2 regions of the Microbacterium sp. EB106-03-03-XG65 genome follow, and region 1 is predicted to be linked to the other one. Evidence: predicted binding sites of a transcription regulator. Region 1 holds the regulator's gene; the other holds the start of a gene.
What was found. Region 1 encodes LexA, which represses DNA repair genes until DNA is damaged. Its sites were predicted from a motif close to TCGAACANNTGTTCGA; they were not measured.

Region 1 (7,876 bases):
ACGGATCGTCTGTCGACGGTACGTCGACAGACGGGCTGTCTGTCGACGGGCTGTCTTCCGGACCGGATGCACCCTCCGACGAAGGTGCGTCCCACGTGGCGCCGACCTCGACCGCGGCGACGGACTGGATCGCGTCGTGCGTCTCGGCGGATGCCGCCGACTCGGACGCGGCGTTCTCCTCGGCTGTCCCCACGTCGGATGAGGCGTCGTCGGTGACGGGGGCATCGACAGCGGGGGCGAAATGCTCCGTCCACTGCGCGCCGTCCCACCAGCGCTGCCGGCCGGATCCATCGTCGTACCAACCTGCAGGCGTGGTCATCGCATCCCCCTCGGAGTCGTCGTCCACGCTGGGGCGTGGATCCGCACCTCCATGTATAGCAGTGGGGTCTGACGTGGAAGCCGTCGGCGGGGTGTCGCTCGCGACCAGAGGAACCCGCGCGCTTACGCTCGTAAAGTCATGATTCGGTTCGAGAACGTCACGAAACGCTATCGCGGGACCTCCAGGCCCGCACTGTCCGGCGTCGATTTCGAGGTCCAACGGGGCGAGTTCGTCTTCCTCGTCGGGGCATCGGGGTCGGGGAAGTCGTCATGTCTGCGACTCATCCTGCGCGAGGACGTGCCAAGTACCGGTCGCGTCGCCGTGCTGGGACGCGACCTGCGGTCGCTGGCGAACCGGAAGGTCCCGTACTTCCGTCGCCACATCGGCTCGGTCTTCCAGGACTTCCGCCTGCTGCCGTCCAAGACCGTGTACCAGAACGTCGCGTTCACGCTCCAGGTGACGGGCTCGTCGCGCGGCTTCATCCAGCAGGCCGTGCCCGAGGCGCTCGCGCTCGTCGGACTCGACGGCAAGCAGAAGCGGATGCCGCACGAGCTCTCCGGCGGAGAGCAGCAGCGCGTCGCCATCGCCCGCGCGCTCGTCAACAGGCCTCAGGTGCTCCTCGCGGATGAGCCGACCGGAAACCTCGACCCTGCCACGTCCGTCGACATCATGCAGCTGCTCGCCCGCATCAACGCCGGCGGTACGACCGTGCTCATGGCCACCCACGAAGCGGCGTTCGTCGATCAGATGCAGCGCCGTGTCATCGAGCTGCGCGACGGCGAGATGGTGCGCGATGAGGTGCACGGCGGTTATGGCGACACATCGAACATCCCGCGACTTGTGCCCGAAGAGGTTCGCGGTGCAGCCGCGGCCGCGGCGCTCACGGCCGTGCAGGAGGTGCAGCGTCAGACCGCCGATCTGTCGGTGGTGCGCGCAGCACTCGCCGAGGAGCTCCATGCGCAGCGCCGGGCGGAGTCGCCCGCTGCCGACGCCGTGCCGACCGCATCCGAGACGCCCGAAGCGCAGGCTGCGCCCATCGAGCCCAGGATCGAGGATGCAGAGCCTGTCGCGCCGACTCCGGTCGCCTCTCGCACGCATCCGATAGTGGTCCCGCAGGTCGACGTCGCAGAGCTGGGAGTCGCCGATCGTCTCGGCCTCTCGGACGACGGCGCAGAGGAAGTGGGGCCGACCTCATGAGAATCGGTCTCATCCTCACCGAGGCTCTCGTCGGTCTTCGGCGCAACATCTCGATGGTCATCTCCGTCGTGCTCGTGACGTTCGTGTCTCTGACGTTCGTCGGCGCGGCCATCCTGATGCAGGCGCAGATCGGCACCATGCGCGGCTACTGGACGGAGCGTGCGCAGGTCGCCGTGTACATGTGCAGCGACATCTCCGAGTCGCCGACGTGCATCGACGGCGGCGCGTCGGAGGACCAGGTGGATGCCGTGCGCAGTCAGCTCGAGGGCGAGGCGCTGGCCCCGCTCATCAGCGAGGTGACCTTCGACTCCAAGGAAGACACCTACGCGAAGCTCGTCGACCAGCTCGGCGAGGACCAGGCGAACCTCATCAGCGCCGATCAGGCCTTCGAGGTCTTCTTCGTGACGATGAAGGACCCCGGCCAATCTCAGGTCATCTCCGAGGCCTTCAACGGCGTCACCGGTGTCGAGCAGGTGCAGGACCAGCTGCAGTACCTCGAGCCGCTGTTCTCCGCACTCACCGTCGCGACGTACATCGCCGTCGGGGTCGCCGTGCTCATGCTCATCGCCGCGATCCTCCTGATCGGCACGACCATCCGGCTCTCGGCGTATGCACGGCGCAAGGAGATCGGGATCATGCGCCTCGTGGGAGCGTCGAACCGCTTCATCCAGACGCCTTTCGTGCTCGAGGGCGTGTTCGCGGCATTCCTCGGGTCGGTTCTCGCCAGCGCAGCTGTGGTCGCCGGCGTGCATTTCGGAGTCGAAGGGTACTTGCGCGGCCGTGTGCCGTTCATCACCACCTGGATCTCGATGAGTGACGCCGCGCTCGTGGTTCCGGTACTGATCGGGATCGGAGTCGTACTCGCCGCGCTCTCCGCAGGCTTCGCGATCCGCCGCTGGCTTCGCACCTGACTGGGCGCCGCTCGTGCTGTCGCGGGACGCATCCGGGCTCAGGTATATACTGAAAGGCTGCTCGCGACACCCCTGTCGCTGAGCTCATCGACGCACAGGAGACATCATGCCCAGGGAACGCGGGGAGAAGGTCATCGCGACCAATCGTCGCGCACGTCACGACTACAGCATCGAGAAGTCGTACGAGGCGGGGATGGTGCTCACCGGCACCGAGGTGAAGTCGCTACGTCAGGGGCGCGCGAATCTCAGCGACGGATACGCGTTCGTCAAGGGCAACGAGGTGTTCCTCGATTCCGTGCACATCCCCGAGTACTCGCAGGGTCACTGGACGAACCACTCGGCCAAGCGCATCCGCAAGCTCCTGCTGCATCGCGAGGAGATCGCGAAGCTGCAGCATGCGGTGTCCGCCGGCGGCTACACCCTCATCCCGCTCAAGCTCTACTTCTCCGACGGCCGAGCGAAGGTCGAGATCGCTCTCGCGAAGGGAAAGCGCGAGTTCGACAAGCGCCAGACCCTTCGCGAGCGTCAGGACACCCGCGAGGCCGAACGGGCCATGCGTCTGCGCAACCGCGTCGGAGAGTGATCAGTCGGCGGGGGTGAAGCCGAAGACACGCCCCAGGAACGCCAGTTCGCGTCGGAGCGAGTCGATCATGGTCTCCGCGGATCGGAAGCCATGGCCCTCTTCCGGGTACAGCACGTACTCGTGATCGACTCCCCGGGAAGCGAGGGCGTCTCGGATCGCCTCGGACTGCGATGCGGGTACGACACGATCGACGCCTCCCTGCAGCAGGAGCACCGGGACATCGATCCGATCGACGTGGGTGAGGGGCGAGCGCTCGATGTAGAGCGCCTCGGCCTCGGGAACCGGACCGACGAGACCGTCGATGTATGAGGCTTCGAAGTCATGTGTGTCCGCGACGAGCATCCGCAGGTCTGCGACGCCGTAGCGGCTGATGCCCGCAGTGAACGTGCCGCCGCGCACGAGCGCGCAGAGCACCGTCCACCCTCCGGCGGATCCGCCCCTGATCGCGATGCGCGCCGGGTCTGCGAACCCGATGTCGACGAGACCCTCGGCTGCCGCGATCACGTCATCGACGTCGGCCACACCCCATTCGCCGTCGAGACGCTCTCTGTAGGCCCGGCCGTACCCTGTGGAGCCCGCGTAGTTCACGTCGAGAACGCCGATCCCGCGACTGGTGAAGAAGCTGATCGCCGGCGAGGCTGCGCCTGTCACGTGGGCCGTCGGGCCGCCGTGCACGAGCACGATGTACGGAGGAAGCTCGTCGTGCGGGGGAGTCTCGTGCGGGTGGGCGGGCGGGTAGACGAAGGCGTGCACGGGCCCGCGCGGCCCCTCCACCGCGATCATGGACGCGGGCGGTGCCCAGGTCGGGTCAGACGGGCCTCCGCCGGTCACGGTGATGACCTCACCGGTGTCGACGTCGACGCACCAGACTCCGGGGGCACCCGCCGAGCTGGTGCCGGACAGCAGCACGGTGGTCCCCGCGACGTCATCGACACTGATGTGGCCGTCGGCGGGGAGCGCGAGAGGATGCGCGGACCCGGACGCGTCGATCAGCACGACCTGGTCGCGGCCCTCGGTGCGCACAGCGACGACCCGGCCGTCGGCAAGCGGGCGGTACCAGCGATTGCCGAGCACCCAGAGGCCGTAGCCGGTGTCGGCGTCATCGGTGGCGGCGAAAGGCTCGGCCGGGCCGAGCGCGGAGACGCCGCGCAGCGCCTGACGGTGCAGGGCCCATCTGCCGGACGGATCGTCGGAGTAGAGGAGCTGGTCGTCCTCGGTCCACTCGGGTTGCAGAGCGGCGCGCGTCGGAAGAGTCGTCGTGTGCTCGCCGTCGGAGACCACGAGCGCTGCACTCTCCCACGGCATCCGGCCCGCGTTCCACTGGACCCACGCGAGCCGGGTGCCGTCGGGCGACAGGGCAGGATGCGCGTAGAAGTCCGCTCCGCTGATGAACGTGCGGATACGCCGGTGGTCGTCGGCTGCGGAGCCGTCGAGCGGGATCTCCACGATGGCTCGCGTATGCGGTTCGGCATCGAGATCCTCTCGCACCGCGAACAGGCGTCCGCCGGCGAGGCGGAGGCCACCGTAGGAGGGGCCTGCGGGCGTCAGCGGCAGGATCACACCGGTGCGCGACATCCGCCTGACCCGTTGGTCTGCCGCATCGACGAAGTAGAGGGTGCCCGCGGGGTCCGCGGTCCAGGACCCGCCACCGTATTCGTGCACCCTCGATCGGGCGCTCCACGGTGCGGGGAGGACCACCTGTCCCGCAGAACTGCGTACGGCGACTCGCCCGCCCTCGGTCGGAACCGACTCTGCCCACCAGATCTCGTCACCGACGAACGCAGCGCCGTCGTATCGCGGGGACGACGCCGCGACGGATGCGGGAGAGAAGGGCGAGGACCAGGAGCCATAGGGCGACGACATGCTTCGACCCTACGGTCAACGCGGCCGGCACCGCATGTGCGGTGCGCTCAGACGGCGCGGAGCACGGCGACGATCTTGCCGAGTATCACGGCCTCATCGCCGAGGATCGGCTCGAACGCCGAGTTGCGCGGAAGCAGCCAGGTGTGGCCGTCGCGGCGCCGGAGAACCTTCACGGTGGCCTCCCCATCGAGCATCGCGGCGACGATCTCACCGTTCTCGGCGCTGCCCTGCGAACGCACGACGACCCAGTCGCCGTCGCAGATCGCCGCGTCGATCATGGACTCGCCCGACACCTTGAGCATGAACAGATCGCCCTTGCCGACCAGCTGTCGGGGGAGCGGGAAGATCTCTTCGACCTGCTGGTCGGCGGTGATCGGCACGCCTGCGGCGATCCTGCCGACGAGGGGCACGAGAGCGGCATCGCCGACGGGCGTCGCGATGTCGGCGGGGTTCTCGCCGCTCGCGCCGGGAAGATCGATCAGCACCTCCATCGCGCGCGTCTTGCCGGGGTCACGGCGCAGGTACCCGCTCAGTTCGAGCTGGCCGAGCTGATGCGTGACGCTCGAGAGCGACTTGAGTCCGACCGCATCGCCGATCTCCCGCATGCTCGGCGGGTAGCCGTAGCGGCTGATCGACGTCTGGATGACCTCGAGGATCGCCATCTGCTTCGGGCTCAGGCTCTTCCGACGGCGAGTGCGCGGAGCCTCTGACTCGGTGGCGGCGTTGTCGCTCATGATGCTCCTCAGGTGTCGACCCGGCGTCTCGGTTCGAATGTCGGTGGCCCGTGGTGGGGTGTTGCTATCGAAACCGTATCCGAGAAACGCAGCGATGGGGAATATCTGTTCGAGCGTGTCGGTTCTTTTCCGGAGCGGGTTTCGAAGAAGTCTTGACACACATTCGAATTCGAAGATACCTTCGGAACGTAGCTTCGCATTCACGGCTCCCGGCCGAGTCGCGAATGCGAACGCTACGCCACCTTCACCGCCCAGCGCGGGAGCAGCAGAGGAGCACGACATGAGCACCATCACCTTCAGCACCGCAGCCATCGTCCCGGCAGTGCCGACGACGCGCCTCCGGCTGACGGCGCGCGGTCGTCGAGTCGTGCTGGCGCTGGCGGCGCTGCCGCTCGCGGCAGGCGTCGCCTTCGGCGCACTCAGCGGCGGCAATGCGATCGCCTCGAACGACGATGTCGCGGTGGCGTCTTTCGAGACCGTCACGGTGATGCCGGGGGACACGCTCTGGTCGATCGCCGAGAGCATCGCGCCGAAGGCAGATCCGCGCGACGTGATCGGTGACATCACGCGACTCAACCTGCTCCAGGGTGGCGCTCTGCAGATCGGCGAAGAGCTGGCCATCCCGGCGCAGTACTCGGAGTGACCATCGGCGCCGTGCCGACCAGCCGCACATCTTCGATGTCACGCTGAATGACTGCCCTCCAGACGCGGCCTACCATGGGAAGGGTGACCGTTTCACTTGCAGACCTCCCTCTTCGTGACGACCTCCGCGGACTCACCCCATACGGTGCCCCGCAGGCTCCGCTCCCGATCGCTCTGAACGTCAACGAGAACACGCACCCCGTTCCCGATGCTGTCTCGAGCGACATCCTCGACGACATCGCCGTGGCTCTGCGTGACGTGAACCGCTATCCCGACCGCGAGTTCACCACTCTGCGAGAGGCGTTCGCGCGTTACCTCGGCCACGGCCTCGAGCCGGAGCAGATCTGGGCCGGGAACGGCTCGAACGAGGTTCTGCAGCACATCATGCAGGCGTTCGCGGGGCCTGGGCGCACCGTCTACGGGTTCGCGCCCACGTACTCGATGTATCCGCTGATCTCGCAGGGGACGGGTGCCCGCTGGGTCGCCGGCGCGCGCCAGCCCGACTACACGATCACCCCCGACGAGGCGGCCGCACAGGTGGCCGCTGCGGATCCCGACGTGATCCTGCTCTGCTCGCCGAACAATCCGACGGGCACCCCTATGGGGCTCGATGTGATCGAAGCCGTATACGAGGCGTCACGGGGCATAGTGGTCGTCGATGAGGCCTATCAGGAGTTCGCCCCGCGCGATGCTCCTTCAGCCCTCTCTCTGCTCGATGGGCGGCCCCGTCTCGCGGTGTCTCGCACGATGAGCAAGGCGTTCGCGTTCGCGGGCGCCCGCGTCGGGTATCTCGCTGCGGATCCGGCGTTCATCGATGCTCTGCGTCTGGTGAGGCTGCCCTATCACCTCAGCGCCCTGACACAGGCTGCGGCTGTCGCCGCGCTGCGGAATGCCGACGTGATGCTCGGGATGGTGGACGAGATCGTCGAGCAGCGCGATCGCATCACGGCGACCCTCGAGGCGCTCGGCTACACGCCGCATGAGACCTGGTCGAACTTCGTGCTCTTCGGAGGGGTGTCCGACCCCAAGGCTGTGTGGCAGCAGCTGTACGACCGCGGCGTGCTGGTGCGCGACGTGGGCATCCCGGGGCACCTCCGGGTCACCGCCGGCACGGAAGCGGAGACCACCGCGTTCCTCGATGCGCTGGCCTCGATAGGATCGGCTTCATGAGCAGCACCACTCGCACTGCACGCGCGGCCTCGCGCGTCCGCAGCACCTCGGAGTCCACCGTCGAGCTCGAGCTGAATCTCGACGGCACTGGCGCGAGCCACATCGACACCTCGGTGCCGTTCTTCGACCACATGCTCACGGCTTTCGCGAAGCACTCGCTCACCGATCTGACGGTGCGAGCCTCCGGCGACACTCAGATCGACGCGCACCACACTGTCGAGGACATCTCGATCGTGCTCGGTCAGGCGATCCGCGAAGCGCTCGGCGACAAGTCCGGCATCTCACGCTACGGCGACGCGCTCGTTCCGCTCGACGAAGCTCTTGCGCAAGCGGTGGTCGACATCTCGGGGCGTCCTTACCTCGTGCACACGGGCGAGCCCGCAGGGTTCGAGCACCACCTGATCGGCGGGCACTTCACCGGTTCGCTCGTGCGTCACTCGTTCGAGGCGATCACGTT
Region 2 (7,876 bases), on a different contig from region 1:
CCACGCGCAGCGTCGGGAGACCGAGCGAGACAGCCCGGGGTCCACCGTCTGCACTGCTCGGCGCCGGTACCGCGCAGGACTCGGCCTGACCTCGGTCCCACGCGTCTCCGCCGCGAGTGCGACGGATACGCAACGGGGCGCCTGTCGGATCGTCGGCGAGCAGGTGGAAGGGCGCCGCGTGAGAGATGGTGACCATGACGGCATCGCCGGGCCGCGGCACGGCCGACCCTGGAGTCACTTCGAAGTGCACGAGACGATTGTCCTGTGCTCTACCCGTGAGGCGGTGAGTCTCTGCGTCCTTCTTGCCCTCGCCCGTCGAGACGAGGACTTCGACCTCGCGGCCGATCTGCGCGTGATTCTCCTCGAGTGAGATGCGCTCCTGAAGCGCGAGCAGACGGTTGTACCGTTCCTGCACGACCGCCTTCGGGACCTGAGCCTCCATGGTCGCCGCCGGCGTTCCCTCGCGAATGGAGTACTGGAAGGTGAAGGCGCTGGCGAACCTGGCCTTCTCGACGACCCTCATGGTGTCTTCGAAGTCTTCGTCGGTCTCTCCGGGAAATCCGACGATGATGTCGGTCGTGATCGCCGCGTGCGGGATCCGCTCCCTGACACGATCCAGGATGCCGAGGAACCTGTCGCTCCGATATGAGCGGCGCATCGCTTTGAGCACGCGATCGCTGCCCGACTGCAGCGGCATGTGCAGCTGGGGCATGACGTTGGGCGTCTCCGCCATGGCATCGATCACATCGTCCGTGAATGCCGCCGGGTGCGGACTCGTGAATCTCACGCGTTCCAGCCCGTCGATCTCTCCCACGGCGCGAAGCAGCTTGCTGAACGCCTGTCGATCACCGAACTCGACGCCGTAGGAGTTGACGTTCTGTCCGAGCAGCGTGACCTCGATCGCTCCATCGTCGACGAGCAGCCGGATCTCGTTCAGGATGTCACCGGGTCGACGGTCCTTCTCCTTGCCGCGAAGACTCGGCACGATGCAGAAAGTGCACGTGTTGTTGCAGCCCACCGAGATCGAGACCCACCCGCTGTGTGCCGACTCACGTTTGGTCGGCAACGTCGAGGGGAACACCTCGAGCGACTCGAGGATCTCCAGCTCCGCCTCGCCGTTGTGACGGGCTCGCTCGAGCAGGCCGGGCAGCGATCCCATGTTGTGCGTGCCGAAGACGACATCGACCCAGGGCGCCTTGTCGAGCACGGCTTGCTTGTCCATCTGCGCCAGACAGCCGCCGACGGCGATCTGCATCCCGTCCTTGCGTCTCTTCACCGAGGCGAGCTGCCCGAGGGTGCCGTAGAGCTTGCCGGCCGCGTTGTCACGAACGGCACAGGTGTTGATGATCACGACGTCGGCCTCATCGCCAGCGGTCGCACGCACGTACCCCGCACTCTCGAGAGAGCCGGACAGCCGCTCGGAGTCGTGGACGTTCATCTGACAACCGAACGTGCGCACCTCATATGAGCGCTGACGCCCACCTGGCTCGACTGATGCTGGTGACGACGCGATGATCGTCGGTTCACTGCGCGGGATAGTCATGGTGATCCCATTCTACGAGCGACTGCCGCCGCAACCGTCGCGTCAAGACCCCGTCAGTCCGAATCGACGAAGCGCACTCCCGAGGTCGCGTGGCCGCGGGTCACCTCGCCGAGAGCGGCCTTCGCCGCTGACATCGCGACCGCTCCGTTGTAGCCACGACGTGCGAGCTGCCCCACGAGGCGACGAAGAGCCGTGTCGTGATCGAGCCGAGCGAGGGACGACGCCTTGCCACGCGCAAACTCCAGGGCTCGCGCGGCGTCGTCGTCGGGAAGATCGGAGAGCGCAGCATCGATCACGTCACGGGAGAGGCCACGCTGCGCCAGCGCCCGCGACAGGGCGACCCGTCCCTGCCCCTTGCGCTCGACGCCGGCCGTGATCAGCTGCTCAGCCAACACACGGTCATCAAGGTAGCCGCGTCGACAGAAATCATCGATCACATCGTCGATCTGCTCGGAGTCGAGGCGTCCGCCCTCGCGCTCGAAACCTCGAAGAATGAGACGGGCCTCGGAGATCGACAGCGAGCGGGTGCGCAGCTTTCGAACGAGCACCTCTTCTGCAGTCTCCTGCAGCGCTGCTGCACTGAGCGCCGAGCCGGCGCCGTCGTGCTGATCGGTCCGCTCGACCGCCCGCAGTCGGGGCGCGGAACGGGACCCGCCGCGAGCAGGATGCCGATCGCTCGGAGAGCCGTCGGAATCCGTGTATGCGTCGAGCGCGCGCGCCCCGACGCTGGGTTCTTCGACTTTCGATACGGAACGCCATCGTGCGAAGTCGACCGCAGTTGCACCATCGGGCTCCCCTGCAGCGTCAGCTGTGTCCGGCGGTCGAGGAGTCGACGAGTCGCTTACGGCTGACGCGGTGGCTCCGAAGAGTGGAATGACGGGAGCGAGCCGCTCGGACTCGCTCCCGTCTTCACGATTGACCATGATCAGGCCGGGCGACGCTCGGCCAGCTCGTCAGCCGGGGCTTCGACAGCGCCGCCGATCCCGAGCTTCTGCTTGATCTGCGTCTCGATCGCCAACGCGACGTCGGGGTTCTTGAGCAGGAAGGACCGTGCGTTCTCTTTACCCTGACCGAGCTGATCGCCGTCATAGGTGTACCAGGAGCCCGACTTCTTCACGATTCCGTGCTCGACGCCGAAGTCGATCAGGCTGCCCTCGCGAGAGATACCGACCCCGTAGAGGATGTCGAATTCGGCCTGCTTGAACGGCGGTGCCATCTTGTTCTTCACGACCTTGACCCTGGTGCGGTTACCGACCGCATCGGTGCCGTCCTTCAGCGTCTCGATGCGACGGATGTCCATGCGGACCGACGCGTAGAACTTCAGTGCCTTTCCGCCGGCCGTCGTCTCGGGCGATCCGAAGAACACGCCGATCTTCTCGCGGAGCTGGTTGATGAAGATCATCGTCGTGTTGGTCTGGTTGAGCCCACCCGTGAGCTTTCGCAGGGCCTGAGACATCAGTCGGGCCTGCAGACCCACGTGGGAGTCTCCCATCTCGCCCTCGATCTCAGCGCGCGGCACGAGGGCGGCGACGGAGTCGATCACGATGAGGTCGATCGCGCCGGAACGCACGAGCATGTCAGCGATCTCGAGCGCCTGCTCACCCGTGTCGGGCTGGGAGACGAGAAGGGCGTCGATATCGACACCGAGCTTCTGCGCGTAGTCGGGGTCGAGCGCGTGCTCGGCATCGATGAACGCCGCGATGCCGCCGGCACGCTGAGCATTCGCGATCGCGTGCAGCGTGAGCGTCGTCTTACCGGAGGACTCAGGGCCGTAGATCTCGACGATTCGGCCGCGCGGAAGGCCGCCGACACCGAGTGCGACGTCGAGAGCGATGGAGCCGGTCGGGATGACGGCGACGGGCGCACGCTCGTCACTGCCCAGCCGCATGACCGAGCCCTTTCCGAACTGACGATCGATCTGAGCGAGTGCGGTCTCGAGGGACTTCTCGCGGTCAGCGGGTGATGGCATGACGTGCTCCTTATGCTCGCGTGGGGCCGCCTGTAGGCTGTCGCGGTCCTCCCGGTTGGGCGGAACTCTCCGACAAGGCGTATAGCTCTTCGGCTTGTCTTCACCGTACGAGGAGCCACCGACATTGCGTCGTGAGCACCCAAGTAACGGGGATGACGAAAACTCTGAACCACTTGTGCAGAAGACTACGCCGATTTCGAACAGATATTCGACGACACGCCGAATGTCTCGTGTCGGCAGCCCCGGGCCCTGAAGAAGGCCACGGGTCAGTGACGGCGCGGCTCGAGGCGCCCGGCGCCGTGACGACGTTCCAGGGGCACCTCGGCTTCGACGCACAGCGCGAGCCAGATGTCGCGAGGCTGCACGCCGTCGTCGAGGGCGGCTTCGGCGGTGCGACCACCCAGCTGGGTCAACACGAGGTCGCTGATGAGCGACGACCCGCGCGATCCGAACTCGGCGTCGACGGCGCGAAGGAATTCACTTCGACGCATCGGAACGAACGCTTCGGTTCAGTGGAGCGAGAGCTCGGGTTCGACCGAGGCCACGAGGTCGTCGGGAACGACGTCGGGGAACACCTGGATTCCCTCGAGAACAGAGATGCGGTCGCCGACCTCGCGCATGATGGTCGAGATGGGGACGTCGAGAGCGTCAGCCACAGAGGCGAGGATCTCGCTCGAAGCTTCTTTCTGTCCCCGCTCGACCTCACTGAGGTATCCGAGCGCAACCGAGGCCTTGCTCGCGACCTGGCGGAGAGTGCGTCCCTTCTGCAGGCGGAAGTCTCTCAACACGTCGCCGATTTCCTGTCGTACGAGAATCATCGGAACCTCCTCCCAGATCGCTCTCTCGGGGCTTCCCCCGGTCGAATCGCCAGTCTAGCCGTACTGACCTTCACAGAACCTACCTTTTGACGCTGTGCTTTCGGTGTGAGCACGAAGAGATAAACCATGCGATGCCGACGACTATTCCCGCACCACGCTGTCGAGCAGAGTCAGCACCGCATCCGTCGCCTGGGCTCTGATCTCGTCGCGGTCGCCACGGAAGACGAACGATCGACACCGCATCGACGTCGGGGTCACCACAGCGACGTGCACTGTGCCCACCGGCTGTCCGTCCGGGGAACCCGGGCCGGCGATCCCTGTGGTGGCGATCCCCACGTCTGCGGGCCGTTCGTCCACGCGAACAGCCGCGCGCACGCCATCCGCCATCTGCAGCGCGACATCGGCCTGCACGGGACCGCCGGAGTGAAGCAGGGCCTCGTCCACGCCCAGCAGCGAATGCTTCACCGGCGTCGCATACGCCACGACCGCACCGAGGAGTACTGCGGATGCGCCGGGTACGGAGACGAGCGCCGCCGAGACCGCGCCGCCCGTGAGCGACTCAGCCACGCCCAACGTCCACCCGCGTTCCGCGAGCGCGGCAAGAGGGGCGGTGGCGACGGTCACCGGCTACGCGCTCCACGCACCTGCGCGACGATGTAGTCGATGCCGCTCGCAACGGTGAGGATGAGCGCGAGGACCATCAGAACGGTCGTGATCAACACCCACGGACCGAGGCCGATGACGACGTGCAGCGGGAGCACCGCCCACGACAGGGCGACGGCTTGAACGGCGGTCTTGACCTTGCCCATCCATGCTGCGGCGACGACATGCTCCCTCGCCACGACCAGGCGATGGATCGTGATCCCCCACTCCCGCACCAGGATCACGACCACTATCCACCAGTTCAACTCGCCGAGCACCGCGAGTCCGATGAATCCGGCGCCGGTCAGCAGCTTGTCCGCGATCGGATCCCAGAGCTTGCCGAAATCACTGACGATCTCGTAACGCCGTGCGAGGTAGCCGTCCACCCAATCGGTGGAGATCGCGACGATGAAGAGGATCGCGGCGACCCAGCGCACCGCGATGTCGCTGAGGCCGTATGTGCCGCCGAGGAGCAGCAGCACGAAGAACACCACGGCGAGTGGGATCCGCGCCACCGTGATCGCGTTGGGCAACTGCCGTGGGATGGCCATCAGTCGCGCCCCGTCAATCCCCAGGCGTCGTCGTCACTCTCGGCCTCCACCACGGGGAGCCCCTCGAACTGAGCATCGACGGGGTCGTGTGCGACCGGTCCCGCGACAGGTGCTGCGGCGCCGGATGAGGGCGACGGGGCTGCGGGGGCGTCCTCGCCGCGGAGCTTCGCCATCACCTGCGGCAGCTGCTCGACGGTGGCCAGCACGTCGCGCGCCTTGGATCCCTCGGAGGGCCCGACGATCTCGCGCGACTCCAGCAAGTCCATGAGGCGACCCGCCTTCGCGAAGCCGACGCGCAGTTTGCGCTGCAGCATCGACGTGGATCCGAACTGCGACGAGATGATGAGTTCGGCCGCCGCGAGGAGAAGCTCCAGATCGTCACCGATGTCCTCGTCGACCTCTTTCTTCTTGGCCGGCTCCATCGCTTCCGCCACGTCCGAGCGGTAATCCGGACGCGCCTGGCGGGTCACATGCTTGACGACCGCATCGATCTCCTTCTCATCGACCCACGCACCCTGCAGACGGAAGGGCTTCGACGATCCCATGGGCGAGAACAGCGCGTCGCCCTGGCCGATGAGCTTGTCGGCACCGGGGCTGTCGAGGATCACGCGACTGTCGGTGACGCTCGTCACGGCGAAGGCCAGACGTGAAGGAACGTTCGCCTTGATGAGCCCCGTGACCACGTCGACGCTCGGTCGCTGCGTCGCGAGCACCAGGTGGATCCCGGATGCACGGGCGAGCTGCGTGATACGCACGATCGAGTCCTCGACGTCGCGCGGCGCGACCATCATGAGGTCTGCGAGCTCATCGACGACGACGAGAAGGTAGGGATACGGCTTCAGGACTCTTTCGCTGCCGACCGGAACCTCGACCTCTCCCGCGCGCACGGCGCGGTTGAAGTCGTCGATGTGACGGAAGCCGAACGATGCGAGGTCGTCGTACCGCATGTCCATCTCCTTCACGACCCACTGGAGAGCCTCGGCGGCTTTCTTGGGGTTCGTGATGATGGGGGTGATCAGATGCGGGACGCCGGCGTAACTCGTGAGCTCGACGCGCTTCGGGTCAATCAGCACCATACGGACGTCGGACGGACGGGCGCGCATGAGAAGGCTGGTGATCATCGAGTTCACGAAGCTCGACTTTCCGGAGCCGGTGGATCCGGCGACCAGAAGGTGCGGCATCTTGGCGAGGTTCGCGGTGACGAAGTTCCCGCCCACATCCTTTCCCACGCCGATGGTCAGCGGATGGGTGTTCTTCAGCGCGGCCTGGGAGCGCAGCACGTCGCCGAGCGCGACCGTCTCGCGATCGGTGTTGGGAATCTCGATGCCGATCGCGCTCTTGCCGGGGATCGGCGACAGAATGCGCACGTCGTTCGACGCGACGGCATAGGCGAAGTTGTTGCTCAGCTGAAGGATCTTCTCGACCTTGACGCCGTGGCCGACCTCGACCTCGTACTGCGTCACCGTGGGGCCGCGAGAGAAGCCCGTGACCTTGGCGTCGACGTTGAACTGCGAGAGGACGCTTGTGATCTGTTCGACGATACGGTCATTGGCCTCTGACCGTGCCACGGACGGCGGCCCCTCGGCGAGCACACCCGGCGACGGCAGGATGTACGGGGCGACCGGAGCCTGCGGTCCCCTCTCCCCCGGGCCGTCGGTGCCGAATCCATCGAGTCCCGGCAGTTCAGGCATCTCGCCCGTGTCGGACTCGTCATCCAACAGGGCCGTGGTCTGCTGCTCCGCGAGCGCATCGGTGACCGATCGCACGTCCGAGAGGACCTCGGTCGCGGCGTCCGATGCCACAGCGGGGTTCACGACCGTCACTGCCTGGTCGTACGCCGGGGTGGCATCGGTCGTGGTCAGGAGCGCCGTGATGTCGTCAGAACCGAGAGTTCCCTCGTCCGGGTCTTCTTCACGGCCCGTCTTGTTGCGTCGCCACCACGGCAGCACGTCGGGATCGTCGACCTTGTCCGCCTCGTCGATCGCAGCGGCATCCTTCGCCGGCTTCTCGACGCGCTCCGCGTCGAACATCCAGGCGTACAGGTCACCGAGGCGCTGGCCGATGCGGTTCGGCGGCGTCTTCGTGAGGATCAGCAGGCTCAGAACCGCCAGCAGAGACAGGACGATATAGGCCGGAATCGTCGTGAGGTAGCTCAACGGCTGACCGAGGATCCAGCCGAAGAGCCCGCCGGCGGCGCTCAGAGCGACCATCCCCTGTTGCGGCTGCGGGAGTCCTCCGGCTATGTGGCAGAAGCCGGCGAGCGTGACCATCAGAAGCCCGAAACCGATGCCGATCCGCCCGTTGTCGTGCACCGAGGACGGGTGTCGGAAAAGCCACCCGGCCAGGAACAGCA

Region 2: a site for LexA is predicted at 3,709-3,724, ahead of recA (recombinase RecA). Genes of this name have one in related genera too.

The regions. Positions count from the first base shown of each region.
Region 1 covers NZ_JBYTEB010000002.1:34,838-42,713, reverse strand. The annotation lists gene AC3WS6_RS13395 (DUF2510 domain-containing protein) at 1-319, opposite strand, end outside; gene ftsE (cell division ATP-binding protein FtsE) at 458-1,516, shown strand; gene ftsX (permease-like cell division protein FtsX) at 1,513-2,427, shown strand; gene smpB (SsrA-binding protein SmpB) at 2,534-3,010, shown strand; gene AC3WS6_RS13375 (S9 family peptidase) at 3,011-4,873, opposite strand; gene lexA (transcriptional repressor LexA) at 4,921-5,607, opposite strand; gene AC3WS6_RS13365 (LysM peptidoglycan-binding domain-containing protein) at 5,888-6,250, shown strand; gene AC3WS6_RS13360 (histidinol-phosphate transaminase) at 6,325-7,419, shown strand; gene hisB (imidazoleglycerol-phosphate dehydratase HisB) at 7,416-7,876, shown strand, end outside.
Region 2 covers NZ_JBYTEB010000001.1:2,039,743-2,047,618, reverse strand. The annotation lists gene miaB (tRNA (N6-isopentenyl adenosine(37)-C2)-methylthiotransferase MiaB) at 1-1,543, opposite strand, end outside; gene AC3WS6_RS09585 (regulatory protein RecX) at 1,597-2,091, opposite strand; gene recA (recombinase RecA) at 2,469-3,512, opposite strand; gene AC3WS6_RS09575 (DUF3046 domain-containing protein) at 3,779-4,003, opposite strand; gene AC3WS6_RS09570 (helix-turn-helix domain-containing protein) at 4,022-4,330, opposite strand; gene AC3WS6_RS09565 (CinA family protein) at 4,472-4,954, opposite strand; gene pgsA (CDP-diacylglycerol--glycerol-3-phosphate 3-phosphatidyltransferase) at 4,951-5,523, opposite strand; gene AC3WS6_RS09555 (FtsK/SpoIIIE family DNA translocase) at 5,523-7,876, opposite strand, start outside.